DNA from 2 places in the Rhizobium sp. 9140 genome. Region 1 is predicted to be linked to the other one. Evidence: riboswitches for the same ligand, from Rfam matches in the RefSeq annotation. Region 1 holds a riboswitch; the other holds the start of a gene.
The links. Region 1 has a riboswitch for S-adenosylmethionine ahead of GA0004734_RS05670 (O-succinylhomoserine sulfhydrylase). Riboswitches for the same ligand answer to the same signal wherever they lie in the genome.
Positions count from the first base shown of each region.

Region 1 (15,236 bases):
TATGCCGCGCTGTTTCGCGGGCTCCTGCCCTTCTTGTCCTCTGTCGGCCTGCCACTTCCGCTTGGCGGCACCTCGAACCATTTTCGTGTGGATGTTCTGAAGGCCGTCGGGGGCTGGGACCCCTTCAATACGACGGAGGACGCGGATCTCGGCATGCGGCTCCATCGGCTAGGCTACCGATCGCAGATGATCCTCCGCCCGACGCTCGAGGACGCACCGACGGACACGGCAGCCTGGTTCGCGCAGCGGACGCGGTGGTACAAGGGCTGGCTGCAGACATGGCTCGTGATGATGCGCGACCCCGAACGTCTCCGTCGACAGATGGGATGGAAAGCGTTCGCAGCCGCGCAGATCCTCGTGGCCGGCATGATCCTGTCCGCGCTCAGCCATCCGCTGACCCTTGCCTTCCTGTTCTATCTCGGCTGGACGCTGCTGGCGGGCGACCTTTCGAGCGGAGACACGATCCTTGCCTCCTGCCTGATGCTTCTCGACATCCTCAACATCATCGGCAGCTACGCCATCGTGATCCAACTCGGGCGCAAGTCGATGAGCGCGGACGAATGGCGGGCGGTGGGCGGGCGATGGCGGGCCGTACCGGCCTACTGGCTGATGATTTCCGCCGCGGCCTGGGCCGCCATCATCGAGCTCTATCGCAAGCCCTTCGTCTGGAATAAGACGCCGCATCTGCCGACGGTGCCATAGAGCATTTCCAGCCGAAGCGGACTCACTTCGGCGTCGGACAATGCGGCAAAAACAGTTGACGAGAGCCGGCCGCTCAGCGCCTCCGATTGGCCGCAGCGCGGCTGTAATAGGCCTGCTTCTGCTTGTACATGTCGATATCGGCACGCTTGACCAGGGATTCCATGCTTTCCGCAGCCAAGCTGGTTGCGCGGCCCATGGAGACGCTGAGCGTGCCCGTGGGATAGAACTGGTTGTTGATCTTCAGAAGATCGTCGATGCTCTCGATCATCGCGGCCACCGCCATCTCGTCGGCACCGGGCATGAGCAAGGCGAACTCGTCGCCGCCGATGCGCGCGGCGTGATTGGGACCGCTTACCGCCTCGTTCAACACCTCGCCCAGACGCCGCAGCAGCGCATCGCCTGCGTCGTGGCCGCGCTGATCGTTCGCCTCCTTCAGACCGTTGAGATCGAGAATGACGACGGACACCGGGCGTAGCGACTTCCGCTCGATCCGGTTCAGCTCCTCCATGTAGAAGGCACGGTTGTGCAGTTTCGTCAGGACGTCGTGCTTGCCGAGATATTCAAGATAGGCTTCTGCCTTCTTGCGGGCGGTAATGTCGGTCAGGGCGACCTGCACCAGCGACCAGTCGTCCTCGTGCCCCGGCAGCACGGAAAACTGCAGCAGCACGAATCGCTCGGACCCATCGAGCGCATAGTTGACGACTTCGCGATGGTGAAACAGGTTGCCGTTCCAGAGCTCGATCAGTTGCTCGCGAAAATGCTGCTGCATGTTGCCACGGAAGATCTCGGCGAGCCGATGGAGCAGCGTCCGGCGGTCGGGCGCAACGAAAAGATCGAGCGTCGCCTGATTGACGTCGATCACCCGGATCTCGCTCATGCACTGCGTTACGAACTCGGGATGCACGTCGGTGAACACGCGGAAGTCCACGATGCCGCGCCGGCGCACGTCGTCCAGCAAGATTTTGATCCGGCTGAAATCTTCCACCCAGAGCGAGACCGGGGAGTGTTCGAAGATCCCTTCCGCATATTGGCGACTTTCCCGCTCCGCGCGCGCCGCGGTTTCGCGCGCCGTCACGTCCTCCGTGGTCAGAAGGACCCGAGCCAGCGTTCCTTCGTGGCCCGGAAGCACATTACCTCTCAGCTGGATGTCGAGCCTGCGGCCGCCCAATGTGTAATTGATGGCATTGCTGGAGAAGGCGGATTTGCCGTCGAACAGCTGCGAGAGTTCGCTGATATGGCTGGTCAGCATGTCGTCTCGGAAGACGAGACCGAGGTTTTCGACCAGATGATCGAGGTCGCGCGCCTCGAACAGGTCCAGCGTCCGCTTGTTGACCTTGAGCACCTTGATGCGGCTCGAGCAGGCTGCGACACGCGCGGGATCTTCGGCAAGGAAGGCGGAGATATTCTCGACGCCCTCCCCACGCCATGTCTCGAACAAGGCGTGGACGCCGCTGAAATCCTCGATCCACATGGCGACCGGCGCCAGTTCGAACGTTTGGGCTACATCGTCTTCCATCGTCACGAAATCATGGATCCTTGTTGAATCGATGCGTCATTTTTAACTGACCCTTAAAGCCCTAGCCAAGAAAGGACGATCTTGCAACGCAACGATGCTGCGCCGCACGCAAAACCAGCCTTTCGCGCTACTGCCTTAAGGACCGTGCGTGACATCGCCTCGGCATTCACGTCTGTGTCACGCCAATTGACGGGAATATCACACATCCGTATGTTACCTCGTGCCGAGGCTGCAGCTTTCGGGTGGGGATTGGAGGACGATACGATGGATTGCCTGCTCGGCATCGACAATGGGCTGACCGTGACGAAGGCCGTCGTCTTCCGGCCGGATGGAACGCCGATTTCCGTGGCGCGGCGCCGGGTCGCGCAGTCTCTTCCGCATCCGCGCTGGGTGGAGCGCGATATGGATGGGCTCTGGGCTGCTACGGCCGAGGCGATCCGCGAAGCGATTACGACAGCCGGCTGCCGTCCGTCCGACATCAAGGCGGTCGCTGCGACGGCGCATGGCGATGGCGTCTATGTGCTTGGCCGCGACAGCCGGCCGCTCGGGCCTGGCATCCTGTCGCTCGACAGCCGCGCGGGCGCATTGTCCGATGCTTGGAACGCGACGGAGATCGCCGCGCGGGCGCTCGAACTCACCGGCCAGTCTCCGCATGCGTCCGCGCCATCGGCCATCCTTGCCTGGATTCGCGACAACCAGCCGGAACGGTTCGCCGGCATCGGTCATGTGCTGGCCTGCAAGGACTGGCTCCGCTTCTGCCTGACCGGCACGATCGGTACGGACCGGACGGAGGCGAGCATTTCCTTCACGAATGTCGCGACGCAGGCCTTCGACCGCGAGGCGCTGTCGCTTTTCGGCCTGGATTCCTTATGGAACGCGCTTCCCGACATGGCGCCTTCGGCCGCGATCGTCGGCGGTGTCACGGCGGCGGCCTCCGCGCTGACGGGGCTTCTGGAGGGAACGCCCGTCGCTGCCGGGCTGCACGACGTGACGGCCTCGGCATTAGGGATCGGCGGGCATGAGACGGGCTTGCTATCGATCGTTGCCGGCACCTATTCGATCAACGAGGTGGTGACGGACCGGCCGGTCACCGATCCGCGCTGGCACTGCCGCAGCGCCATCGAGCCCGGGCAGTGGAACAACATGGCCGTGTCCCCGGCATCCACCGCGAATTACGACTGGTTCCTCGACCAGTTCTGCCGCGCCGAGCAGAGCGAAGCCGCGAAAGGCAGCATTGGCGTTCATGAGCTTCTGAAGCCGGAACTCGATGCCGCCTTCGGTCGTCCGTCCGATATTCTGTTCCATCCCTACCTGTTCGGTTCGCCTTATGGCAGCACGGCGAGCGCCGGCTTTTTCGGCGTTCACGGCTGGCACGGTCGCGGCGACATGCTGAAGGCCGTGCTCGAAGGCATCGTCTTCAATCACAAGGCCCATGTGGACGACCTGCGGAGCGTCATGCCGATCACGGAGGCGCGGATTTCGGGCGGCGGCGCGCGGAACCCTGCGCTGTCGCAGATGTTTGCCGACGCGCTCGATCTGCCGGTGCATGTGACCTCGGCGGATGAGGCCGCAGCCTGGGGTGCTGCACTGACGGCAGGGGCGGCTATCGGCGTCTATGACAGCCCGCAGGCCGGCGCACGCCAGACCACGACGATCCTGCGCAGCCACACGCCGGACGCTGAGCGAAGGGCGGCCCTTTCGGCACGTTACACCCTTTACCGCGAGATGGCGGAAGCGATGCAGCCGCACTGGCGGGCCATCGAACGGCTGGCGGAAGGCTCGCGGAAGGCGATTGCGACATGAAGGCCGATGCGCGCCGGGACGAGATCGCCGACTACATCATGCAGGCCGGACAGGCACGCATCGAGGATCTCGTCACGCATTTCGGCGTGTCACGCATGACGATCCACCGCCATGTCGACCGGCTCGCCCACCAGGGCGTGCTGCGCAAACTGCACGGCACCGTCACCGTTCAGCCATCCGGCCTTTACGAGAGCGCCTTCCGTTACCGCGAAACCGTCGGCAAGGCGGAGAAGGCAGCGCTGGCGCGCGCCGCCCTTGCCCATGTGGAGCCGGGACAGGCGGTGATGCTCGACGACAGCACCACCGGTGCCGCTCTCGCCGACCTTCTCGCCGGCGTGCGACCGCTGACGGTGATCACCAACGGGCTTGTCTCCACCAACCGGCTGATCGACAACGACGAAATCGAGGTGCTCTGCCTCGGCGGCACCTATCACCGCACGTTCAACGCTTTCATCGGCCTGACGACGGAGCGCGCCGTGGCAGCGTTGCGGGCCAACGTGTTCTTCTGCTCGGCCTCGGCGGTGGAAGGCGGCACGGCGTTCATCCAGGATGCGCAGGTGACCAAGGTCAAGCAGGCGATGATGGCCGCGGCCTCACGCCGTATCCTGCTGCTCGACGCCTCCAAATTCGGCAAGGTGGCCCTGAACGTCTTTGCCGATCTCACGGCCTTCGATGCCGTGCTGGCCACCGACCGGCTGGCAGACAGCGTCCGCGCCGATCTTCTTGCACGCGGCGTTCCCCTCAGCATTACCAAGACAGGCAGGACATCATGAGCGATACCGTCAACGAGACGCGCTGGCCGGGCGGCATGGCAGAGCGCATGGAAGCGATCGGCAGAACCGGCACCGTCGATGTCGTCATCATCGGCGCGGGGGTCAACGGCGCCGGTCTGTTTCGCGATCTCTGCGCGCAGGGCCTCACCTGCCTCATCCTCGACAAGTCGGATTACGGCTCCGGCACGAGTGCCGCACCCTCGCGGCTGATCCATGGGGGGCTGAAATATCTGGAGACGGGCGAACTTCGGCTGGTCGCGCAATCCACCTATGAGCGCAACCTGCTGCTGCGCAACGCGCCGCATTACGTGAAGCCGCTTGCAACCGTCATACCGATCTTCTCCTGGACGAAAGGCGTCTGGTCGGCCGTGCGCACGCTCTTCGGCGCCAAGGGAACGCCGCGCAGCCGTGGTGCGCTTCTGATCAAGACCGGGCTTTCAATGTATGACGCTTACGGCGCCCGCCAGCGGGTGATGCCGCGGCACACGATGGCGGGCAAAGCCTCATCGCTGCGCAGCCTGCCGGCGCTGACGCCGCGCATCGTGGCCACCGGCACCTATTACGACGCGACCGTGACGCATCCCGAGCGACTGGTGGCCGAACTGGTACGCGATGGCCTTGCGGCCAGTCCTACCTCCGCCGCCGTCAACCATGCGCGTCTGGAAAGCCGCACCGGCGATACGCTGGTTATCTCCAGCCTGCTCAACGGTGCGCAGTTGCGCGTGAAACCGAAGCTCGTGGTCAATGCCGGCGGCCCTTGGATCGACACGGTCAATGCGACGCTCGGCGAGACCTCCCGCATGATCGGCGGCACCAAGGGCTCGCACATTCTGCTGCGCCACGATGCGCTGCTGAAGGAGCTCGCCGGCCGGATGATCTACTTCGAGGCCGATGACGGCCGTATCTGCCTCGTCTTCGACTATCTCGGCCGTGCGATGGTCGGCTCGACCGACATCAAGGCCGACCAGCCGGACAGCGTGCGCTGCGAGGATGACGAGATCGACTATCTGCTGGAGAGCCTCGGCAAGCTCCTGCCGAAGATGCAATTCGACCGCAGCCAGATCGTCTACACCTATAGCGGCATCCGTCCTTTGCCGGCTAACGATGCAAAGAACCCCGGGCTGATCAGCCGCGATCATATGACACCGGTGCTGGAGCCGGCGGGAGACCGTCCATTCCCCGTGCTGTCGCTGGTCGGCGGAAAATGGACGACGTTTCGCGGCTATGCGGAAGAGGTGGCCGACACCGTGCTGAAACGTCTTGGTCGGGCGCGCACGGTTTCGACGGAAGCCATGCCCATCGGTGGCGGGCGCGACTATCCGGGTGACGATGCCGCACGCAAACGGCTGGTGGCCGATATCGCCGCGACGTCAGACCTTCCCCAGGCGCAAACGGAGGCGCTCTTTGCCCGCTATGGAACGACGGCACGCGCCGTTGCCCTGCACATCGCCGCGTCGAGCGCTGCCTCCCTTCCCGACGCGCCGGACCATGTCGAGGGCGAGATCGATTATCTCGTACGTCACGAGCAGGTGGGACGGCTCGCCGATGTCGTGCTTCGCCGCACGGCGCTTGCCGTCACGGGCACGCTAACGCTCCGCCTCCTTCGCCGTATCGCGCAGATTGCCGGTCAAGCGCTCGATTGGAATGCGGCGAGGATGGAGCAGGAGATCGAGAGCGTCAGAGACGAACTCTCGCGACTGCATGGCGTGACCCTGGCTTAGTCGCCGGGGTTCTATCGCTTGATGTGCGCCAATATCTCCAGAAATATCTCCAGATCGCCTCAGACAATAAAAAAGGCCGGGGCGAAACCGCACCGACCTTCCTCATTCGCTTTTATCAAGTTGCCAGTACATCCGTGGTCAAATCGACGAAAGCTTGTATCGGACCCGAGAGCATTTCTTTTCGAAACGCTCGACCGTTTGCCGATGAGAGAGATATAGGAGCCGAATGTGACAGCTTCAAGTCGAAGCCGAATTTTCTTCGCAAAATCGCTTTGATCAAGATTTTGGTTTAGGAACCGGCTCAGTGATACTCCGCTTCGCTCGAACCGGTGAGTTTGTTGGAGCGGGTGAAGGGAATCGAACCCTCGTATTCAGCTTGGGAAGCTGCTGCTCTACCATTGAGCTACACCCGCCAATGCGCCAGACATCCAACAGATGCGATCGCAAGTCAATCCTCAAGTAAGGATACGAGCCTTCGAAACGCGCTGTTCAGCCACGAAAATGCTTGGAAAGCTTCAGTCCCTGCGCCTGATAGTTCGATCCGACGCCAAGGCCGTAGAGCCCTTTCGGGCGCTCCATCATGTGTTCATAGACGAGACGGCCGACGATCTGGCCGTGTTCGAGAATGAAGGGTACCTCGTGGCTGCGCACTTCGAGCACGGCACGGCTGCCGGTGCCGCCGGATTGTGCGTGGCCGAAACCGGGGTCGAAGAAGCCGGCATAATGAACGCGGAATTCGCCGACCAGCGGATCGAACGGCGTCATTTCCGCGGCAAAGAGCGGCGGCACATGCACGGCCTCGCGCGAGACGAGGATGTAGAACTCGTCGGGATCGAGGATCAGTTCGTCGGCGCCGCGGCTGTAGAGCGGCTCCCAGAAATCGTAGATTCCATGCGCGCGCTTGCGGTCCACGTCCACCACGGCCGTGTGGTGCTTGCCGCGATAGCCGATCAGCCCGTCGGGGCCAGTGCCCTTGAGGTCGATCGACAATGCGATGCCGGCACCGGAAACGTTCGGCGTATCGCTGGCCACCAGGGTGTCCGTGCGGTGAAGCTCGAGAACCTCGGTCTCCGTCAGCAGCGCGTGGCCGATCCGGAAGCGGATCTGCGACAGGCGCGAGCCGCGCCGCACGATGACGGGAAAGGTGCGCGGGCTGATTTCGAGGTAGAGCGGACCGCGATAGCCGGCCGGGATCTTGTCGAACTCCTGCGCGCGGTCGGTGATGACGCGGGTGAAGATATCGAGCCGGCCGGTCGAGCTTTTCGGGTTGGCCGAAGCCGACATCACGGCCGGCAGATCGAGGCTTTCCATCAGGGGCACGATATAGACGCAGCCCGTTTCGAGAACGGCGCCTTCGCTCAAGTCGATCACATGCAGTTTCAGGCGGTCGAGCTTGTCAGCGACAAGATGCCCCGGCCCCGGCATGAAGCTCGCGCGCACGCGAAAGGCCCGGGCGCCGAGCCGCAGGTCGAGGCTCGCCGGCTGGATCTGGTCCGCGTCCAGCGGCCCTTCGCTGAGAAGACGGCCTTGCTCGAACAGCGAAGCGATTGCGCTATCCGCCAGAATGCCCGTTTCGCGCGCCATGCCATCATCCTTTTTTGAAGGCCGACAAAACCAAATACGGCCGATTGACGCAAGCGGGGCGAAGACGTATGGGAACTTATCCCGTGGTGATTTGGCCGGTCGGCTTGCAGCCACGTTAAACAAATGGCTAAAAAGACCGGGCTCGAACCGGTCTGCTTTACGCGACCGGTTTTTTTGTTTCTGGAAGGAGACAATTGATGAGCACGGCAAACAACACCTGGCGCCCGGCGACACAGCTCGTTCACGGCGGCACCACCCGCTCCAGCCACGGCGAAACCTCCGAAGCGATCTTCCTAACGCAGGGCTTCGTCTACGAGACGTCGCAAGCCGCGGAAGCGCGCTTCAAGGGCGAGACGGACGGCTTCATCTATGCCCGCTACGGTAGCCCCACCAACGAGATGTTCGAAAAGCGTATGTGCCTGCTGGAAGGCGCCGAAGATGCACGCGCCACCGCCTCCGGCATGGCAGCGGTCTCCGCGGCCATCCTCTGCCAGTTGAAGGCGGGCGACCATATCGTTGCGGCCCGCGCACTCTTCGGCTCCTGCCGCTGGGTCGTGGAAACGCTCGCGCCGTCCTACGGCATCGAATGCACGCTGGTCGACGGTCGCTTCATCGAGAACTGGGAAAAGGCGATCCGCCCGAACACCAAGGTCTTCTTTCTGGAAAGCCCGACCAACCCGACGCTGGAAGTGGTCGATATCGCTGCGGTGGCCAAGCTTGCGGATGGGGCAGGCGCCAAGCTGGTGGTGGACAACGTCTTTGCGACGCCGCTCCTGCAGAAGCCGCTCGAACTCGGCGCGCATGTCGTCGTCTATTCCGCCACCAAGCATATCGATGGCCAGGGCCGTTGCCTCGGCGGCGTCATTCTCTCGTCGAAAGACTGGATCGACGAGCATCTGCACGACTACTTCCGCCACACCGGCCCTGCCCTGTCGCCATTCAACGCCTGGACGCTGCTGAAGGGCATCGAGACCCTGCCGCTGCGCGTGCGCCAGCAGAGCGAGAATGCGGCGAAGGTTGCCGATTTCCTCGCCGAGCAGAGCCAGGTCGCCCGCGTGATCTATCCCGGCCGGAAGGATCACCCGCAGGCCGATATCATCGCCAAGCAGATGAAGGGCGGCTCCACGCTGGTCTGCTTCGAGATGAAGGGCGGCAAGGACGCCGCGTTCGCGCTACAAAATGCTCTCGAGATCGTCAAGATCTCCAACAATCTCGGCGACGCCAAGAGCCTGATCACGCATCCGGCGACGACGACGCACAAGAACCTCGCCGAAGACGCCCGCGCCGAGCTTGGCATTTCCGACGGCACCGTGCGCCTCTCGGCCGGGATCGAGGACGGCGCTGACCTGATCGAGGATTTCGCCAGGGCACTCAAGGCCGTTTCGGCCTGAGTCCCTCTTCTGCGATCGCTATCATGCCTGAAAATCGCGCTTTACCGGCGCGATTTTTCTTTGTGCCGCGCTGCAACACACTTTCCGCGGGCGTTATTCTTCGGGAAACCATCTGGTCCTAGAATAGGTTCAGCGACTGGAAAGGTTTTGCATCATGTATCGCGCGTTGACACGGGACATCGAGGTCACCGTAGAGCCCTATTATCTGGAGGATCAGTCCGATCCCGAGGATGGGCGCTATGTGTGGGGCTACCGGATCCTGATCTCCAACCGCTCCGTCAAGACCGTGCGGTTGATGACGCGCTACTGGCATATTACCGACGAAAACGGACAGGTCGACGAGGTGACCGGCCCCGGCGTGATCGGTGAGCAGCCGGTGCTCAACCCCGGTGATACGTTCGAATATTCCTCCGGCTGCCCGCTCGACACACCATCCGGCGTAATGTTCGGCCATTACGCGATGGAGACGCCCGAGGGAGAGACGTTCACGGTGGACATTCCTGCTTTTTCGCTGGATCTGCCGGGCCTCAGCCGCACGCTGAACTGACCCCAGAACAGGGGTCGGGCGTCAGTCTAACCGTAACGTCTCCAGGCACCTTTACTGCGGACGCACTTCCGTCGCCTCGAAGGTGTATGTGGTCGAGCAGAACTCGCAGGTCACCGAAATGACGCCATCTTCCACGGTGCTTTCGATCTCCTCCTGGCTGAAGCTGGCGAGGACATCGCGGAGCTTTTCGCGCGAGCAGGCGCACTGGTCGTAGACCGCCTGCGGCGGATAGACCCGCACGCCGCGCTCATGGAACAGGCGAAAAAGCAGCCGCTCGGTGCCGACCATCGGGTCCGTCAGTTCGTCGGCATCGATCGTTTCGACCATCACGCGGGCTTCGTCCCACAGATCATCGACGCTGCCATCGAAGCTCTCGGCACCATCGCCACCATGCAGGTCCGGCTGGCGCATGCGGTCCGGCGCTTCCGGCAGGAACTGCGCGACCATGCCGCCGGCACGCCAGCGGTGGCGCGGCTTGCCGTTCTCGTCGCGATCCAGAAGCTCGGCGACGCCGAGGCGCACCTTGGTCGGGATCTGCTCCGACTGACGGAAATAGACGCCGGCGATCTCCTCGAGGGAGGCGCCGTCGAGCGGCACGATGCCCTGATAGCGCTGAGTGAACTCGCCCTGATCGATGGTGAAGGCGAGAACGCCCTGTCCGAGAAGGGCCTGCGGATCGGCCTCGCCCTTCTCGATAGCACTGGCCAAAGCCTCCTCGTCGTAGCGGGCATAGGCCCGCACGCGGTCGGGCGTCGAGAAATCGGCGACGACGAGATCGACAGGACCGTCGCTCTTCGTCTGGATGATCAGCTTGCCATCGAACTTCAGCGAGGTACCCAGCAATACCGTCAGCACCACCGTTTCGGCCACGAGGCGCGCGACCGGAAGCGGATAATTGTGACGTTCGAGGATAGCGTCCAGCATCGGCCCGAGCTGGACGGCGCGACCGCGCACATCGAGCCCTTCCACCTGAAAGGGCACGACGCGGTCATCGCCCGCATAGCCGAATTCGCCGAGATCTGGTCCCTTGTCCACCATGTCCATGCTCCTCATGCAAGACCCGCCGCAGCGAGCCCGAACGCAGATGACGGCGCCCCGGACACGTCCGGGAATCGCGAAGCCGCAACTCCATTCTATTGGATTGATATGAAATGCCAGCAAAAAACCGTGGCATCCCGCTTGGCCCCTAGATCGGGGGCCGGATGCCCGTTTTCAAGGTTTGAACCCTGCGCGCGACGACAAGCCTCAGAGCGCGCCGAGGCACCAGGCAAGGATCGACTTCTGCGCGTGCAGCCGGTTCTCGGCCTCGTCGAACACGACGGATTGCCGCCCGTCGATCACCTCGTCGGTCACTTCCTCGCCGCGATGCGCCGGCAGGCAGTGCATGAACAGTGCGTTCTCGTCCGCCTTCGACATCAGAGCGGCATTGACCTGATATGGCTGGAAGACATTGTGGCCACGGGCGCGGTGTTCCTGGTTCATCGATACCCAGGTGTCGGTCACCACGCAGTCGGCACCGGCCACCGTCTTTTCCGGATCATGCGACAGAACGATATCGCCGCCATTGTTGCGCGCCCAGTTGAGGATCTTGTCATCGGGCTCGGAGCCAAGTGGCACGGCCATTTTCATGGTGTAGCCGAAACGGGCAGAGCCCTCGATGAAGGAGTGCAGCACATTGTTGCCGTCGCCGGTCCAGGCGATGGTCTTGCCCTTTACGGGGCCGTTATGCTCCTCGAATGTCATGATGTCGGCCATGATCTGGCAGGGATGCGTTGTATCCGTCAGCGCGTTGATGACGGGCACGGTGGCGTGTTCGGCAAGCTCCAGAAGACGGCTGTGATCCGTGGTGCGGATCATGATGGCATCGACATAACGCGAAAGAACCTTGGCGGTGTCGCCGATGGTCTCGGCGCGACCGAGCTGCATTTCCGTGCCCGACAGGAACAGCGTCTCGCCGCCGAGCTGCCGCATGCCGACATCGAAGGACACGCGGGTCCGTGTCGAGGGCTTTTCGAAAATCATAGCCAGCATCTTGCCGGCCAGCGGCTTCTCGGCTGTACCGGCCTTGGTGGCTGCCTTTCGCACCCGCGCATCATCGATGATGGAGCGCAGATTCTCTGCCGACATGGCGGAGAGATCGAGGAAGTGCCGGGTATCAGCCATGGAAATGCGGTGTCCTGTCCTTGTCCCGTTAGGGCTTTCAGCCCCCTGTCAGGGCCTGGGGTGTCGGTGATTCTGGTTGTCAGTAGGGGCGCGACCTTAAGCGGTCGCGCGTTGCTTCACGGCCGTCAGCGTCTCGCTGGCGCGCTCGATGCGAGCAAGACCCTCGCGGGCTTCCTCTGCTGTGGTGATCAGCGGCGGAAGCAGGCGAATGACGTTTTCGCCAGCAGGCACCGCCAGCATCTTTTCCGCCCGGATCGCTTTCAGCAGATCTGCCGAGGGAACCACCGCCTTGATGCCGAGCATAAGGCCTTCGCCGCGGATTTCCTCGATCACATCTGGGAAGCGGTCGGCAAGCGACGCCAGGCCCTGGCGGAAGACGAGCGCAACATCGCGCACGTGTTCCAGAAAGCCGTCGCCCAGAACCACGTCAAGCACGGCATTGCCGACGGCCATGGCGAGCGGGTTGCCGCCATATGTGGAGCCATGCGTGCCGGCAACCATGCCGGAGGCGGCCTCTTCCGTCGCAAGGCAGGCGCCAAGCGGAAAGCCGCCGCCGATACCCTTGGCCGCCGCCAGAATATCCGGTGTAATACCGGACCATTCATAGGCGAAGAGCTTGCCGGTACGACCGACGCCGCACTGGACTTCGTCGAAAATCAGCATCAGCCCGTATTCGTCACAGAGGTCGCGCAGCGCCTGCAGGAAAGCCTTGGGCGCCGGGCGTATGCCGCCCTCGCCCTGGATCGGCTCGATCAGGATCGCAGCCGTTTCCTCGGTGATCGCCTCCTTGACGGCATCGAGATCGCCGAAGGGAACCTGCACGAAGCCGGGCGCCTTGGGACCGAAGCCTTCGAGATACTTTGCCTGCCCGCCGGCTGCGATCGTCGCAAGCGTGCGGCCGTGGAACGCGCCTTCGAAGGTGATGACGTGGAAACGCTCCGTCCGGCCCTTGGCGAACTGATAGCGGCGCGCGGTCTTGATGGCGCATTCCAGCGCTTCCGCGCCCGAGTTGGTGAAGAAGACCTTGTCGGCAAACGTGTTGTCGGTCAGGCGCTTGGCAAGCTTTTCCTGGCCGGGAATCTCGTAGAGGTTCGACAGATGCCAGACCTTTTCGGCCTGATCCTTCAGCGCCGCCACCAGATGCGGATGGGCGTGGCCAAGTGAATTGACCGCGACGCCGGCAGCGAAATCGAGATAGCGCGCGCCATCTTCCGCCACCAGCCAGACACCCTCGCCGCGCTCGAAGCGCAGCGGCGCGCGCATGTAGGTCTCGTAAAGTGGGGTTGCCTCGGCCATCGTGCCAATCTCCTCGTCCTGTCCGCGCGGTCTGCGGGAAGGTTCGATCTGTTTTGCAGAGACCGGCAGTGCCGGCCCGGAATGAAAAATACCGCCCTGACGGCGGCGAGCGCACTATCGGTATTTCAGGTGCTGCTGTCAACAAAAGTCCCGGAATTACGGCCTTGTCGCGCGTTTTTCGGGCGCGATGCTTTCTGGAGAAAAGGCCTTGCAAATATATCACGCGGTGACAGCAAGTTGGGGAAAACCCAAAAATCGATTCGGGTCGATTCCCCGGACTCTTGTCAGGGAGTCACCCCGTCTCTAGGTTAGCAAATAATTGCTAGACGCATGCGGCGGACCTAGTCACCAAAAGAGTCAAGGCGTTGCAGCTTCGGAGCCATCCGGGGCGCGGTGAGGGATTCGTCCTTCATGAACGGCCTGGAACGGAGACGACCATGAATTGGACTGACGAGCGGGTTGAGAGACTGAAGAAGCTCTGGGCCGAGGGGTTGAGCGCGAGCCAGATCGCGGCACAGCTCGGCGGTGTCAGCCGTAACGCCGTTATCGGCAAGGTTCATCGCCTGTCGCTTCCCGGTCGTGCGAAAGCCGGTGGTGCCGCCCCGAGCGCAAACCGCCCGAAGCGTCCGGTCGTTGCCGCACGCCCGGCAGCGCCGGAAGCCGTCGTCGCCAACGCCGCCCCGCGCGCAGCACCGCTGCGTCCCATGGCACGCCCGGTCAACACGATGAACGTGAACGCGGATTCCGAAGGCGCCTTCGCACCGGAAACCGCACTGACGGTGACCGGCAGCGGGACGAGCGGCGCAACGGGCAGCAATGTCGTCGTACCGATGTCGCGCAAGCTCGTTCTGACACAGCTTACCGACCGCACCTGCAAGTGGCCGATCGGCGATCCCATGAAGGACGAATTCCACTTCTGCGGCAACGACTCTCCGGATACCTCGCCCTACTGCACATTCCACGCCAAGCTGGCCTACCAGCCCTCGGCAGAACGTCGCCGCGCGCGATAAACGCCTGGTAGACCACAACGAAAAGGCCTTCTTCGTTCTGTGAAGAAGGCCTTTTGCGTTATGGATGATGAAGGATGCTTCGTCTGCACCGGACCTGGGCAATCGACAGCGATGCAGCCCTCGAAGACGTTATGCTTCGGGAGCAAAGCGTCATATCATCAGCTTTCCAGCGAGTAGCCTGCGCCGCGGACCGTGCGGATGACGTCTTGCATGTTGGAGAAATTGAGGGCCTTGCGCAGGCGGCCGACATGGACGTCGACGGTGCGTTCGTCCACATAGATGTCATGACCCCAGACGCCGTCGAGAAGCTGCGAGCGGGAGAAGACGCGACCGGGCGAGGCCATGAAGAATTCGAGCAGGCGAAACTCCGTCGGCCCGAGGCGGACTTCGCGGGTTTTGCGGTGAACGCGGTGGGTTTCGCGGTCCAGCTCGATATCGCCGCATTTCAGAAGCGAGGACAGGACTTCGGGACGCGCACGGCGCAGCATGGCCTTCACGCGCGCGATCAGCTCGGGCGTCGAAAATGGCTTCACGACATAGTCGTCGGCGCCAGTGGCAAGGCCGCGAACCCGCTCGCTCTCTTCGCCCCGCGCCGTCAGCATGATGATCGGCAGGCGCTCCGTTTCGCTGCGCTGGCGCAGGCGACGGCAGAGCTCGATGCCGGAAACGCCGGGCAGCATCCAGTCGAGGATCAGAAGATCGGGCAGCCGCTCCTGCAGCCGCACCTCTG
Region 1 covers NZ_FJUR01000001.1:1,213,825-1,229,060, reverse strand. Annotated here, with positions in the region: gene GA0004734_RS05705 (glycosyltransferase family 2 protein) at 1-702, shown strand, start outside; gene GA0004734_RS05700 (sensor domain-containing diguanylate cyclase) at 776-2,218, opposite strand; gene GA0004734_RS05695 (FGGY-family carbohydrate kinase) at 2,483-4,021, shown strand; gene GA0004734_RS05690 (DeoR/GlpR family DNA-binding transcription regulator) at 4,018-4,794, shown strand; gene GA0004734_RS05685 (glycerol-3-phosphate dehydrogenase/oxidase) at 4,830-6,515, shown strand; tRNA gene GA0004734_RS05680 (tRNA-Gly) at 6,855-6,928, opposite strand; gene GA0004734_RS05675 (2'-deoxycytidine 5'-triphosphate deaminase) at 7,005-8,099, opposite strand; SAM riboswitch at 8,173-8,251, shown strand; gene GA0004734_RS05670 (O-succinylhomoserine sulfhydrylase) at 8,297-9,490, shown strand; gene apaG (Co2+/Mg2+ efflux protein ApaG) at 9,645-10,037, shown strand; gene GA0004734_RS05660 (Hsp33 family molecular chaperone) at 10,089-11,075, opposite strand; gene argF (ornithine carbamoyltransferase) at 11,283-12,200, opposite strand; gene GA0004734_RS05650 (aspartate aminotransferase family protein) at 12,297-13,496, opposite strand; gene GA0004734_RS05645 (GcrA family cell cycle regulator) at 13,934-14,506, shown strand; gene phoB (phosphate regulon transcriptional regulator PhoB) at 14,665-15,236, opposite strand, start outside.

Region 2 (15,236 bases), 760 kb from region 1:
ATATGTCGGCCTCGCCCTGAGGCCAGCGCCAGGCGCCGTCAGCGTCCGGTGATCTCGTCTTCCGTCGGCACGAGGATCTCGCGCTTGCCGGCGTGGTTGGCCGCGCCGATAATGCCATCCTTCTCCATGCGCTCGATCAGCGAGGCCGCCCTGTTATAGCCGATGCCGAGGCGGCGCTGGACATAGGAGGTCGAAGCCTTGCCGTCCCGCAGGACGATCGCCACGGCCTGGTCGTAGGGGTCGTCGGACTCCGCCAGGTTGCCGGTGCCGGCCGGCCCACCGCCGCTGCCGCCCTCGTCGTCCTCGCCGTCGTCCTCGGTGATCGCATCGAGATAGTCCGGCGATCCTTGCGTCTTCAGGTAGGAGACGATCTGCTCGACCTCGTTGTCCGAAACGAAGGGGCCATGGACACGCTGGATGCGCCCTCCGCCGGCCATGTAGAGCATGTCGCCCTGCCCGAGCAGCTGTTCGGCGCCCTGTTCTCCGAGGATGGTGCGGCTGTCGATCTTCGACGTTACCTGGAAGGAGATGCGGGTGGGGAAGTTCGCCTTGATCGTACCAGTGATGACATCGACGGACGGACGCTGCGTCGCCATGATGACATGGATACCGGCGGCACGCGCCATCTGGGCGAGCCGTTGCACGGCCCCTTCGATGTCCTTGCCGGCCACCATCATCAGATCGGCCATTTCGTCGATGATCACGACGATATAGGGCATCGGCTGCAGGTCGAACTCTTCCGTCTCGTAGGTCGCCTCACCCGTCTGCCGGTCGAAGCCGGTCTGCACAGTGCGGCTGATCGCCTCGCCCTTCTCCAGCGCCTGCTCGACGCGGGAGTTGAAGCCGTCGATATTGCGCACGCCGATCTTCGACATCTTCTTGTAGCGCTCTTCCATCTCGCGCACCGTCCATTTCAGTGCCACGACGGCCTTTTTCGGATCGGTCACAACGGGCGAGAGCAGATGCGGGATGCCGTCATAGACGGAAAGTTCGAGCATCTTCGGGTCGATCATGATCAGCCGGCACTGGTCCGGCGTCATGCGGTAGAGGATGGAGAGGATCATCGTGTTGATTGCGACCGATTTGCCCGAGCCGGTCGTACCGGCCACGAGCAGATGCGGCATCTTGGCGATATCGGTGATGACGGGCTCGCCGCCGATGGTCTTGCCGAGCGCCATGGCGAGCTTTGCCTTGCTCCCTTCGAAATCTCTGGAGCCGATGAGTTCGCGCAGGTAAACCGTCTCGCGGCGCTGGTTGGGCAGTTCGATGCCGATGGCATTGCGGCCGGGCACGACGGCGACGCGGGCGGCGATCGCGCTCATGGAGCGTGCAATATCGTCGGCAAGGCCGATGACGCGGGAGGATTTGATGCCCGGTGCCGGCTCCAGTTCGTAGAGCGTGACGACGGGGCCGGGACGGACATGGATGATCTCGCCCTTGACGCCGAAGTCTTCGAGCACGCCTTCCAGCATGCGCGCGTTCTGCTCCAGAGCATCCGCGGAGAGCGTCGCATCGCGCACGACGTTCTTCGGCTCGCTCAGGAACTCGAGCGGTGGAAGGGTAAAGGTGCCGTCGCCATTGCCACGCCGCTCGAATGCCGTTTCCGGGGCGCGCGGCCGCGACTGTGCGGCAACGACGCGGCCGGGAATGGGTGCGCGACGGGACGCGGGAGCCAACGACATGTCGTCATCGCCGGAGAGAAGACCCGACGGCAGCATGTCCGCGCCGTCCTCGTCTTCCGAATCATCCATGTCGAAGCCCGGATCGCGGCGCGGAGCACCATCGAGCGAAGGCTCGACCCGCACGGCGGACTTGCGCCGCACCGGCTCGTTCAGCGTGCCGAATTCGTCGTCGTTGAAATCATATGGCTCTTCGAAATCGCGCTCAGGCGCAGGCTTGCGGCGGGCAAGACCGAAGAGGCGGCGGAAGCGGGCCTGCGTCGTATAGCGCATATGCGTGAAGGCGCCGGCAAGGAACATGACGAACCCGCCGCCCGTCTCGTCGTCCTCGATTTCATCGCGCACGGTCTTCGCCTTGCTGGGCGTGACCACGGGCGCTTCCTCCTCGTCGGGATCGGCGACCCCGAAGAGACCGGCGGCATAGACGAGAAAGACGGTCGCGGGAATGGCAATGACAGAGCCGAGCACGGTGGCGAAGGTGCCGGTTGGATACTCCCCTGTGATCAGCGCCGGCAGGCGCAGGATCATGTCGCCGAACACGCCGCCAAGGCCGTTCGGCAGTGGCCAGGTGACAGGCGCCGGCACGCAGGAAAGCGCGGCGGCGGCCAGCACCGAGCCGATGAACCAGCAGGCGCCGCGTTTGATGATCTTGTCGAACGGCTTGTTGCCGATGAGAACCAGCGCCCAGGCCAGCACGGGCAGCAGCGCCACGACGCTGCCGATCCCGAAGAACTGCATCATCCCGTCGGCAAAGGCCGCGCCGCCCATGCCGAGAATATTGGTCGGCAGATTGGACGTGGCGTAGGAGAAGCTGGGGTCGGCGACGTTCCAGGTGGAAAGGGCTGCGACCGCGGCCATCAGCAGCGCGAACAGCGCGTAACCGGCGAGCGCCACCGACTGGCGCCACACGAATGCCGACAGCACGAACCTGTCGGACCGGGTGTCGAATGCCGCCTGATTGCTTCTTGCCATGGAAAATCTGCCTGTCCTGATCGCGTAAAGCGCCCTGATCGTCCGAAACGCCCCGATCGTCTGAAGGAAAAGGCGCCCCAGCCCGCAGGGTAGGCAGAGAGAGTTAAGGCTCGATTAACCATGCCCGTCTGAACGGCACGGACCGGAAAAAATCAACGTCTGAATCATGCTGGCGCTACAGAACGGCCTGATCGCCGATGCCAAGTGCCCGCTGGGCATCCCGCACCCGCTCCGGCGCATCCGCCAGCTTGTAGCCGGCCTCGATCAGCCGCGTCGTATGGATCTTGTTGTAGATGAACGCCCAGATGATTCCAACGATGAACCAGCCGAGACCGACGCCGATGAAGCCGGCAGCCATTCCGATGGCGATCATGCCCAGCCCGATGCCGACGTCGCCGCGCAGCAGTGCCGGAATGCCGCCAAACAAGAGACTGGTCCAGCTGAAGCCGTAATATCCGATCTTCGTCATGCCGGTCGTTGGATGTTGCAGGCGGATCGCAGTGGCCATGATGCCCTCCATTAGAAGAACTGAAAGTTGAAAATATCCGGCGGGAAGTCAACCGGCAATGCGCGTGGCGCGATGAAGATTCCACACGCCGGATGGCTTTCGGCGCAGAGAAAATCCGGGTGGAGACTGTCGGAAAAAGAAAACCCCGGCAGGTGACTGCCCCCCAACAAAAAAAACCCGGCAGGTGACTGCCGGGCTTGATGACTGTGCGCCCGAGGGCGTGAGGGAGATCGGGTTTCGCCCGGTCTCTTCGAAGGCGCTTACGAGTGGTATGCAGCCTCGCCGTGGCTTGCGAGATCGAGACCTTCGCGCTCGGCTTCGACCGGTACGCGCAGGCCGACGATGACATCGACAACCTTGTAGAGGATGGCCGAACCGATGCCCGACCACAGGATGGTGACGATCACACCCTTCAGCTGTGCCCAGACCTGCGTTGCCGTGCCGGCATAGGAGGCTGCGAAGTCGGCCGTCGAGTAATCGACGATGCCGGCGCCGCCGAGGGCCGGGTTGACGAATACGCCGGTCAGCAGCGCGCCGACGATGCCGCCGACGCAGTGAACGCCGAACACGTCTGCCGTGTCGTCATAGCCAAACTTGTTCTTCACCGTGGAGACGAAGAAGTAGCAGAGCGGCGAGACGATGAGACCCATGACGATGGCGCCCATCGGGCCGACGAAGCCGGCAGCCGGGGTGATGACGACGAGGCCGGCGACGGCACCCGAGGCAGCACCGAGCATGGAGGCCTTCCCGCGGGTGAAGGTTTCCAGGATCGACCACGAGATGATTGCGGCAGCCGTCGCGACGAAGGTGTTGATCATGGCGAGAACGGCATAGGCATTGGCTTCGAGGTTGGAGCCGGCATTGAAGCCGAACCAGCCGACCCAGAGCAGCGAGGCGCCGATCATGGTCATGGTCATGGAGTGCGGAGCCATCATGTCCTTGCCGAAGCCGGTACGCTTGCCGACCATGAGCGCGCCGACGAGGCCCGCGATGCCGGCATTGATGTGAACCACGGTGCCGCCGGCGAAATCGATCGCGCCGAAGCCGAAGATGAGGCCGGTCGGGCCGTCATAGGCGCTCGGGCCGCCCCAGAACCAGACCATGTGCGCCATCGGGAAGTAGACGAAGGTAAGCCACAGGATGGTGAAGAGGATCACGGCCGAGAACTTGATGCGTTCCGCGAAGGCACCGATGATAAGGCCGGGCGTGATGGCGGCAAACGTCATCTGGAAGCAGACGAAGACGAGTTCGGGAATGGCCACGCCCTTGGAGAAGCTTTCCGACAGCGTCGTGACGTCGACGCCCGACAGGAACATCTTGGAGAAGCCGCCGATGAAGCTGTTCATCGAGCCGCCATCGGTGAAGGCGAGAGAGTAGCCGTAGGTGACCCAGACGATCATGGCGACGGCTGCGACCATCAGGACCTGCATCAGGACCGACAGCATGTTCTTGGTGCGCATCAGGCCGCCGTAGAACAGAGCCAGACCCGGCACCGTCATCAGAAGCACGAGGATAGTGGACAGAAGCATCCAGGTCGTATCGCCCTTGTCGACCGTCATGGCCGGTGCAGCGGCAGCTGCCGTTTCGGCAACGGCCGGCGCCGCGGTATCCTGGGCAAATGCGACAACCGGCGCCAGGAAGGCGGCCGTTGCGGCGCCGAAGCGTCCGAGGGTTGTCGAGAATGTGTGAGATGTCATGTGAAGAAAGCTCCCTCTAACAGCCGTTGCTTACAGCGCTTCTGAATCGGTTTCGCCGGTACGAATGCGCACCGCATGGTCAATGGAGTAGACGAAGATCTTGCCGTCGCCGATCTGGCCGGTCTTGGCGGAAGACGCGATCGCTTCGACGGCCTTGTCCACGATCTCGGAGGCGACGGCGATTTCGATCTTCAGCTTCGGCAGGAAGCTGACGGCGTATTCGGTGCCGCGGTAGATTTCGGTATGCCCCTTCTGGCGGCCGTAGCCCTTCACTTCCGTGACGGTCAGGCCCTGGATTCCGACGGCGGTGAGCGCTTCACGAACCTCATCGAGCTTGAACGGCTTGATAATGGCCATCACAATTTTCATCTGGTTTCCCATCCTTGTTCATCTGCGGCTCACGTGCCGTCTTTGCATGCCGATGAGCCATGTTTCCCCAACGACCACCAAGTTCTATTCAAGGCGCGTGCCAGTTCCGCGTCAGGGTGAAAAATAGATGAAAAGACACGAAATCACCGCATTCGCCGACAGGTGGCCGGTGAAACGTTAAATATTCGCCAGATTTTCAGGCTAAAAATTGCGCAAATTTAAAAATTTGCTCAGAAATTAGTCATTTGCCTTTTTCCGAATCAGTCCTTCCTGAGCGACGGATGCGATCAGGTTTCCCGCGCGATCGAACAGGCTGCCACGGTTCATGCCGCGCGCGCCGCTCGTGCTGGGGCTGTCCTGCGTGTAGAGCAGCCAGTCGTCGAGCTTCACCGGGCGATGGAACCACATGGCGTGGTCGAGGCTCGCCACCTGCAGGCTGCGGTCGAAGATCGAGGTGCCATGGGCGCGCAGCGAGGTGTCGAGCAGCGTCATGTCGGAGATATAGGCAAGCACCGCCGCCTGCAGCGGCCTGTCGTCGGGCACGGCTCCCGTCGCCTTGACCCAGACATGCTGGACCGGCTCCTGCCGCTCGCGCGAGAAATAGTGCTTCAGCGACACCGGGCGAATCTCGATCGGCCGCGGCTGCTCCCAGTAGCGCCGGATCGCCTCCGGTGCGTTCGCCAGAAACATCGCCTTCATCTCGGCTTCGCCCATCAACGCTTCCGGCTGCGCGACCGTTGGCGGCGACACCTGATGTTCGAGCCCCTCTTCCTCCACCTGAAAGGATGCCGAGAGCGCAAAGATCGCCGCGCCATGCTGGATCGCCACCACGCGCCGCGTGGTAAAGCTGCCGCCATCGCGGATCCGATCGACCTCGTAGATGATGGGCACGGCGGGATCGCCTGGCCGCATGAAATAGGCGTGAAGCGAATGCACGAAGCGATCCGCGGTCACCGTGCGCTGCGCAGCCACCAGCGCCTGCCCGATCACCTGCCCGCCGAATACCCGCTGCCAGCCGACCTGCGGCGACACGCCGCGGAAGAGATTTTCCTCCAGCTTCTCCAAGTCAAGCGTCCGGAGGAGCACATCCATGGCAGTTTCGGTTGGGGTGTCATTGGACATTGCACGGTCTCCGGCGGTAGGAAGCATGAGGTCGATGATCTATATAGTGCGCAAGCACAAGAGCGAAGGACGAGACGGATGATCGATCTATTGGTGGCAGGCGGCGGATATGTCGGGCTCTCGCTGGCGGTCGCCGTCAAGACGGCAGCGCCACACCTCTCGGTGACGCTGATCGACGGCGCGCCGGACGGCGCCTGGCGCGGCGACGAGCGGGCCTCCGCCATCGCCGCCGCCGCTTCCTCCATGCTTGACGTCATGGGCATCTGGCAGACCATCGCCCCCGAGGCGGAACCGATCCGCCGCATGGTTATCACGGATTCCAAGACCGCCGATCCCGTCCGTCCCGTCTTCCTCACCTTCGAAGGCGATCCGGATGCGGACCGACCTTTCGCCCATATGGTCCCGAACGTCGCGCTCGTCGGCGCGCTGCGCGACAGAGCGGCAAGCCTCGGCATCGACATCCGCCCTTCGACGACCGCGAGCGGCTTCACCGCAGACGATCACGCCGTTCGGCTGAAGCTTGCCGGTGGCGGCGAGATCGAGGCCCGCCTCCTCGTCGCCTGCGACGGCGTACGATCGAAGCTGCGCGATGCCGCCGGCATCAAGACCGTGAATTTCGATTATGCCCAGTCCGGCATCGTCGCCACGGTCGAGCACGAGCGGCCGCATGACGGAACCGCCGAGGAGCACTTCCTGCCGGCCGGCCCGTTCGCCACGCTGCCGCTGCGCGGTAACCGCTCGTCGCTCGTCTGGACGGAACGGACGGAGGACGCAAACCGCCTCATCGACAGCGACGATCTCGTCTTCGAGGCTGAGCTGGAACGCCGCTTCGGCTACAAGCTCGGCGCCTTGAAGGTGGTCGGCGGCCGCCGCGCCTTTCCGCTCGGCCTGACGCTCGCGCGCGCCTTCATCGCCAACCGCTTCGCGCTGGCCGGCGATTCGGCCCACGGCATTCACCCCATTTCGGGTCAAGGCCTCAATCTCGGGTTCAAGGATGTGGCGGCGCTGGCCGAAACCATCGTCGATGCCGACCGCCTCGGCCTCGACATCGGCTCGCTCGCCGTCCTCGAGCGCTACCAGACCTGGCGCCGTTTCGACACGGTTCGCATGGGGGTGACGACGGATGTGCTGAACCGGCTGTTCTCCAACGACGTCATGCCCGTGCGCATGCTGCGCGACCTCGGCCTCGGCATTGTGGATCGCCTGACCCCGCTCAAATCCTTCTTCATCCGCCAGGCTGGGGCCGCCGCGAGCAGCGATCCGAAGCTCCTGACGGGTAAGGCGATCTGAAAGACCAGCTTGGGATGTTCGCTTGGCAAGACCGGGACCATCAGTCCTCGATCTTGCGGGCCTCGGAAATCAGCATGATGGGAATGCCGTCGCGAATGGGATAGGCGAGCCGCGCCTTCTCCGAAACGAGTTCGTCTTCCGCAGCGCTATAGCTCAGCCGCCCTTTGGTCAGCGGGCAGACGAGAAGCTCGAGCAGCTTCGGGTCGACGCGGCGGGTTCTCTCGTCCACAGCAGGGCCTATTGCAGCATGGTTTCGATGTCGCCGAAGGTCTTCGCCAGCACGATCTCGGTGATCGCGATCAGCGTGTCGGCCCGCGTCTTCAGGTCCTGCGCTTCCAGCAGCGCCTGCTTTTCGGCCGGGCCGTAGGGCAGCATCATCGCCATGGAGTTGACCAGCGTCGTGTTGCCAGCACGTTCCACGCTCTCCCAGTCGGCTTCCAGCTTGTTGGTGTCGAGATAGGCCTTGAAGGCGGCCAGCAGCGCTTCGCGATCCACCTGCGCCTCATCCTCGGATTCCGTGAGATCGCCGGCAAACGGCGTGATCTTGAAGGTCCGGTAACCCTTCACCGGGTGCATCTCGTCAAACAAGCGGAAGCGGCAGATGCCGGTCAGCGAGGTGATGTAGCGCCCGTCCTCCATTTCGGCGAACGACGTGATGCGGCCGACGCAGCCCACCTGGCATAGCGCCTGGCTGTTCTCGCTGTGATCGGTCAGCGAGGGTTGCACCATGCCAATCAGGCGGTTGCCGCAGAGGGCATCGTCGAACATGGCGAGGTAGCGCGGCTCGAAGATGTTGAGCGGCAGCTGCGAGCCCGGCAGCAGCAGAACGCCGGTCAGCGGAAACACCGGAATGACATCCGGGATATCCCTCGGCTTCAGATAACGTGCATTTCCGACCTGCATCTCAGGCAAACTCCGCCGTATCTCGGGCAACGGACCGATCATCGGCCCGTCCGCCTCGCATTAAGGGATGACATGGTGCGCTTGCCGGAAATCTCAAGCGGGAAACATGGCTGGGGATGCGGCATGTCGAACCGGAGGAAACGGCTCCGGCGCGAAAAAGTTCACGAGAACAGGATGGCCGACATCTTGCGACGCGCAGACAGCGTTGCCGGATCGGCAGGACCCCAGACCTCGAAGAATTCGACCAGCGCCCGTCGGGCGCCGTCGTCTTCAAACGCGCGGTCGCGGCGCATGATCGTCAGCAGGTGCTCGGCCGCCGTCTGTCGGTCGCCCTCCACATTGCGGATCTTGGCAAGGTTCAGCCGGGCTGCATGATCGTCGGGATTGGCAAGAAGGGCTGCTTCCAGCGCCTTGGGATCGCCCAGCTTGCGTGCTTCGTCGATCTGTTCGATTCGCTTGAGGAGCGCGGAGACCTGCGGATCGACCTTCTGTTCGTCGGAGAGTTCGGAGAGGATCTCCCGCGCCTGATCGAGCGCGTCCGAAGCGATCATCACCTCGGCAAGCCCCGCGCGCGCCGGCAGGCTTTCCGGCTCGACCTGAAGCACGGAGGCGAAGATGCCCCCGGCATTCTGCAGATCGCCCGTGTCCAGCAGCTGCTTCGCTTCGGCAAGTGCGGCTTCGATCTCGGCTGCCTGATCGTCGATCATGGGGCCTGCGATCTTCTCGATAAAGGCCCGGATCTGGCTTTCCGGAACGGCACCCATGAAACCATCTGCCGGACGACCGTCAACGAAGGCGACAACGGCGGGAATGGACTGGATGCCGAGCTGGCCGGCGATCGAAGGGTGATCGTCGATGTTCATCTTGACGAGCTTCACGCGCCCGCCCGCTTCCGTCACCACCTTCTCGATGATCGGCGTCAGCTGCTTGCAGGGGCCGCACCAGGGCGCCCAGAAATCGACCAGCACCGGCAGGCCACGAGAGGCCTCCAGCACGTCGCGGGCAAAGGTCGCCGTCGTCGTGTCTGAGATCAGTGCGCCCCCGCCAGCAGACCCGACTGCGGGCGCAACGGCGGCAGGCGATGGCGACACTGTCGCCGGCGCGCCGCCATAGGTGGCCGTCGCGCTCATCTGGCTGCCGTAGGAACCGGAATAGGGATTGTTGCCGCTCATCGAATGCTCCTTGCGGGGACCCTGCGCAGCCCCGATCCTCGTCTTGGCCGGATGCGCTCCGGCGACTGCCCTCAAAGATCGTATGTCAGGCCGTGACTTTCAAGACAAGCGGCACATGCCCGGTCGCCTCGGCAAAGCGGATGAGGTCCCTCGACGCCAGCGATGTCGTGGCGTCGTTCGTCAGCGGATGGCAGTTGACGATCTCCTCGCGCATCAGGTCCGCATCCAGCACCAGCGTGACGGCTTGGGCATGGTCGTTGATGACGCCGAGCGCGGTCACGGCACCGGAAATGACGCCTAGATATTCCATCAGCTTCTCCGGCTTGCCGAAGGAGACCTTGCTCGCGGCACCGATCAGCGTGTGCACGGTTTTCAAATCGACCGTCGCATGCTCCTCCACCGTCAAGAGGAAGTAATTGTCCTTCTTATCCTTCACGAACAGGTTCTTCGTATGCCCGCCGGGAATCTCGTCGCGGAGCGATACCGATTCGGCCACGGTGAACACCGGTGCATGTCGCTTCGTCTGGTGGGCGATCCCGAGATCGTCGAGAAAGCGGAAAAGATCCTCTGCCGTCTTCGGCTGCACGTCCGTCATGTCTTGGGCTCCTGTCTCTGCGCCCCATGTGATTACGAAGCGCAGACACGAGACGCAATCGCTGAGACACGTCTGAAAGGTCTTCCGTCACAAAACCGCGACGCCCGCCACATCCGGTCCAGCAAAAAATCATCAGTAAAAATCATGTAAATTCAACTATTTAGAAGAAATCTCGGCAAATTTTTTCCACGCCCGTCATTTCCCTGTTGCATTTCCAAATCGGCTGAGCGATATAGCGCCCGTCGCCAACGAAAACGGCGACGCCACGGTCCACCGACTACCCCCGGACCTTGGTTGATGAGCGGGTGTAGCTCAGGGGTAGAGCACAACCTTGCCAAGGTTGGGGTCGAGCGTTCGAATCGCTTCACCCGCTCCATTTTTCCTAATAAAGACATTATGAAAAATTAGCGCATATCTACGGCTTTGCGACGCCGTGATCTGCGACGATCTCTGCTGTGCTCGTGCGCTGTGAGATGCCGGCATTTGTGGGCGATGCTGTCGTGAAAAGTGCCTTGTTCCCAAGCGAAGCCGGCAGCGGACGTCCCCGAAACCGACCGTCTTCACAGATGATCGGCAGCGCATCGGAAACCGGAGTGCGCCCGGATGGACGCACTCCGCACATCATCAGCTCTTCGAGAAGATATAGTCCGTTTCCTGACGCAGCGTTTCGCCGGGGCGCAGGATGGCGTTCGGGAAGCCCTCGTGGTTGACGGCGTCCGGCCAGATCTGGGTTTCCAGGCAGAAGCCTGCAAACGGCCCGTAGGTGCAGCCTTCGAGGCCCGGAACAGGCGTGTTCAGCTTGAAGCCGGAATAGAACTGCACGCCGGGCTCCGTCGTGCGGACCTCAAGCGCAACGCCTGAATCGATGCTGCGAACAAGGGCCGCGGACCGCTTGGGGCCGCGCTCCGGCGAGAGGCAGAAATTATGGTCGTAAAGCACCTTCTCGCCCTCGGTCTGCCGGCGCATGGACGACATCTGGCGCAGGTCGAACACCGTGCCGTCGACCGGGGCGATCTCGCCGGTCGGGATCTGCTGCTCGTTCGTCGGCAGGTAGTGATCGGCGGCGATCATGATGTCGTGGCCGAGCGTGTCGGCACGCCCATCGAGGTTGAAATAGGTGTGCTGGCAGAGATTGGCGATCGTCGGGGTGTCCGTCGTCGCCGTATAGGTGACGCTGAGGCAGCCATGGCCGGAAAGCCGGTAGGTCGCATGGATTTCGCAGGTACCGGGATAGCCGGCGCGACCCGCGGGATCGACGATCTTCAGCGAAACGGAATCCTCGGTGACATCGACGATCGTCCAAAGACGCTTGGCGATACCGTCGCTACCGCCATGGAGATGCGTCACGCCCTTCTCGTTCAACTCAAGCTGAAAGTCCTCGCCGTCGATCGTAAAGCGTCCGTGACCGATGCGGTTGGCCGACCGACCGGGCGTCGCGCCGAAATAGGAGGAGTGGGCCGGATAATCGTCGAACGCCTCGAAGCCCAGCACCAGCGGCGGCTGATGCCCCTCGAGCCGCAGGTCCTGAATGACAGCACCCCACGACATGACGTTCGCGGTCAGCCCGCCACCGCGGATCGTCACGCGGTGCACGGGTTCGCCCGTCTTCAGATGGCCGAAAATCTCCATGGCTGTGCTGCTGGTCAAGATATGGTCCTCGCTCTTGTCCGGTCGCAGCGCCACAGGCACCGCCGACCTCGTCGTATTCCCGCGTCGATCGCGGAGTCTTCAGCGCGCTTTTACCAGCGCGCGCAAACCTCAACGCCCCTTGCCAATCTCCGCCAGCTCGTAGGGCGTGGTCTGGTAGATATCATTGATCCAGTTGCCGAACAGCAGATGCGCATGGCTGCGCCAGCGGTTCTGCGGCGGCAGGTCAGGATCGTTGTGGGGGAAATAATTGTACGGCATCTTGATCGGCACGCCGGCATTCACGTCGCGGAAATACTCGTCCGAAAGGGACGTCGAATCATATTCCACATGGTTGAACACATAAAGACGGTTGCCGGCCTTCTCGTGCACGAAGCAGACACCCATCTCGTCGGACTCCATCAGGATCTCCAGCCCCGGCACCGTCTCGATATCCTCGCGGCGCACCTCGGTCCAGCGCGACACCGGAATCTGGAAATCGTCGGAAAAGCCGCTGAGATAGACCGAAGACGGGTTGAGATTATGGTGACGATAGACGCCAAAGGCCTTCTCGCGCAGCGCATGCTTCGGCACGCCATGGAAATGATAGATCGCCGCCATTGCACCCCAGCAGATGTTGAGCGTGGAATGGACATGGGTGTGCGTCCAGTCGAAGATCTGCTGCATCTCATCCCAGTAGGTGACCTCCTCGAAGGGCAGCAGCTCCACCGGCGCGCCGGTGATGATCAGCCCGTCGAAATGCCGCTCACGGACATCCTCGAACGTCTCGTAGAAGGCGAGCAGGTGATCCTCGGACGTGTTCTTCGCCTTGTGGCTGCCGAGACGGATCAGCGTGAACTGCACCTGCAGGGGGGAAGCGCCGACGAGGCGCGCCATCTGCACCTCGGTCTTGATCTTGTTCGGCATGAGGTTGAGCAGCCCGATCTGCAGCGGCCGGATATCCTGACGGATGGCGGCCGTTTCGGTCATCACCCGCACGCCCTCGGAAACGAGGGTTTCAAAGGCGGGCAGCGTATCGGGTATCTTGATGGGCATCGGCTTCACTCGGAATAACGACACCGGCCGAAATGGAGGGGTGCGGGCGAAACATCATCCCACGGCCCTTTAGCGACTTGTTTAACGTGGCTGCAAGCCGGCCGGCCAAATCACCACGCCGCAAGTCATAGACCCGATGCCCCCACGAATCAAGGATGACGCGCATCAAGGACGCTGCGGGGTCTTTAGCCTTCCAGTTCCTCGCGCAGCATTTCCAGCTCCAGCCATTCGCCTTCCATTGTCTCGATCGAAGCGCGCAGCTTCTCAAGCTCGGCGGCGAGCGCTGCGAAGCGGGCCGGGTTCTTGGTGAAGAGCTTCGGGTCGGCCATCTCGGCCTCGCGCTTGGCGATCTCGCCTTGCGCCTTCTCCATCTCCTTCGGCAGGTTCTCCAGTGCGAACTTCTGCTTGAAGGAGAGCTTTCCCTTGGCCGGTTTGCCGATGCCGGCACCGGAGGACGAAGCGGCACCGGTCTGGCGGGCCTTCTCAGCCTTTTCGGCACGCTTGCGCTCGTCCGCCACGCCCTTGCGCTGCACCATCATGTCGGAATAGCCGCCGGCATATTCGATCCAGCGGCCATCCGGCGCTTCCGGGTCGGCCGGCGCGATGGTGGAGGTCACCGTGCGGTCGAGGAAGTCGCGATCATGGCTGACGAGGATGACGGTGCCGGCAAAGCCCGCGACGATCTCCTGCAACAGGTCGAGCGTCTCGATGTCGAGGTCGTTGGTCGGTTCGTCGAGGATCAGGAGGTTCGTCGGGCGCGACAGGATGCGCGCCAGCATGAGCCGGGCTCGCTCGCCACCGGAAAGGTTCTTGATCGGCGTGCGCGCCTGCTCCGGCTGGAACAGAAACTCCTTCATGTAGCCGGTCACATGCCGCTGCTCGCCATTGACGAGCAGCGTCTCGCCGCGACCGTCGGTCAGGTAGTTGGCCAGCGTATCCTCGAGGTTCAGATCCTCGCGCTTCTGGTCGAGCGTGGCGATCTCGAGATTGGTGCCGAGCTTCACCTTGCCGTCGTCGGGCTTCAGCTGGCCGGTCAGCATCTTCAGAAGCGTGGTCTTGCCGGCCCCGTTCGGGCCGACGAGACCGATGCAGTCGCCCCGGTGCACCCGGATGGAGAAGGGCGCAACGATGATGCGTTCGCCATAGGCCTTGGTGATCTTCTCCGCCTCGATCACCAGCTTGCCGGACTCCTGCGCATCGGAGACGCTCGCCTGCACGGAACCCTGCGGTCCCTTGTGGCCGCGGTAGTTGGAGCGCAGATCCTGCAACGCGCCGAGGCGGCGCATGTTGCGCTTGCGCCGGGCGGTCACGCCATAGCGCAGCCAGTGCTCTTCCCGCTCGATCTGCTTGCCGAGCTTGTGCTGCTCCAGTTCCTCCTGCTCCAGCACCTGGTCGCGCCAGGCTTCGAACTGGCCAAACCCGCGGTCGAGCCGGCGCGAGGTGCCGCGATCGAGCCAGACGGTCGCGGTCGAGACCTTCTCCAGAAAGCGACGGTCGTGCGAAATGAGGATGAGGGCGCTGCGCGTCTTCTGCAGCTCGCCTTCCAGCCACTCGATGGTCGGCAGGTCGAGATGGTTGGTCGGCTCGTCGAGCATGAGAATGTCGGGCTCGGGCGCCAGCACCCGGGCGAGTGCCGCGCGGCGCGCCTCGCCGCCGGAGAGATCGTTCGGGTTCTCCTCGCCGCTTAAGCCCAGGTGCGAGAGAAGATAGGTTACCCGATAGGGATCGTCGCCCGGCCCGAGGCCCGCTTCGGCATAGGCCTGCACGGTGGTATAGGCCCCGAAATCGGGCGCCTGTTCGAGATAGCGCACGGTGGACGAGGGATGCCGAAACACCTCTCCCGACTGCGGTTCGATCAGCCCGGCGGCGATCTTGAGCAGCGTCGATTTGCCGGAGCCGTTGCGGCCGACGAGGCAGATCCGGTCGCCCGGCTCCACCTGCAGCGCCGCGCCGTTGAGCAGCGGCGTGCCGCCGAAGGTGAGAACGATATCGTCGAGTTTCAGAATGGGCGGCGCCATGGTCAGGCTCCTGTCATGTCGAGGGGGCGGGCGAGCAGCATCGCGCGGCCCGTGCCGAGCGTCAGCCGCACGGGTCCTTCCGCCACGTTGGAAAGGGTGCGCGACGACCCGAAGGGCACCGCGAAACGGGCGAGCGAATAGCGCGCGCCCGCAATGGAGAGATCGCTCAGTGTATCGAGACCAAGCACGGAGAAGAGGCAGCCTTTCGGCAAATCCATCTCGGTGATGC
Region 2 covers NZ_FJUR01000001.1:450,071-465,306, forward strand. Annotated here, with positions in the region: gene GA0004734_RS02075 (FtsK/SpoIIIE family DNA translocase) at 39-2,651, opposite strand; gene GA0004734_RS02080 (hypothetical protein) at 2,827-3,159, opposite strand; gene GA0004734_RS02085 (ammonium transporter) at 3,420-4,856, opposite strand; gene GA0004734_RS02090 (P-II family nitrogen regulator) at 4,887-5,237, opposite strand; gene tesB (acyl-CoA thioesterase II) at 5,463-6,347, opposite strand; gene GA0004734_RS02100 (ubiquinone biosynthesis hydroxylase) at 6,426-7,637, shown strand; gene GA0004734_RS02105 (Trm112 family protein) at 7,678-7,866, opposite strand; gene GA0004734_RS02110 (LON peptidase substrate-binding domain-containing protein) at 7,875-8,540, opposite strand; gene trxA (thioredoxin) at 8,702-9,712, opposite strand; gene GA0004734_RS02120 (prolyl-tRNA synthetase associated domain-containing protein) at 9,798-10,307, opposite strand; tRNA gene GA0004734_RS02125 (tRNA-Gly) at 10,609-10,683, shown strand; gene GA0004734_RS02130 (aldose epimerase family protein) at 10,932-11,936, opposite strand; gene metA (homoserine O-acetyltransferase MetA) at 12,066-12,989, opposite strand; SAM riboswitch at 13,039-13,116, opposite strand; gene GA0004734_RS02140 (ABC-F family ATP-binding cassette domain-containing protein) at 13,175-15,007, opposite strand; gene GA0004734_RS02145 (thiamine diphosphokinase) at 15,010-15,236, opposite strand, start outside.
Region 2: it holds a riboswitch for S-adenosylmethionine, as region 1 does, so the genes downstream of both, metA (homoserine O-acetyltransferase MetA) here and GA0004734_RS05670 (O-succinylhomoserine sulfhydrylase) in region 1, are expected to answer to the same signal.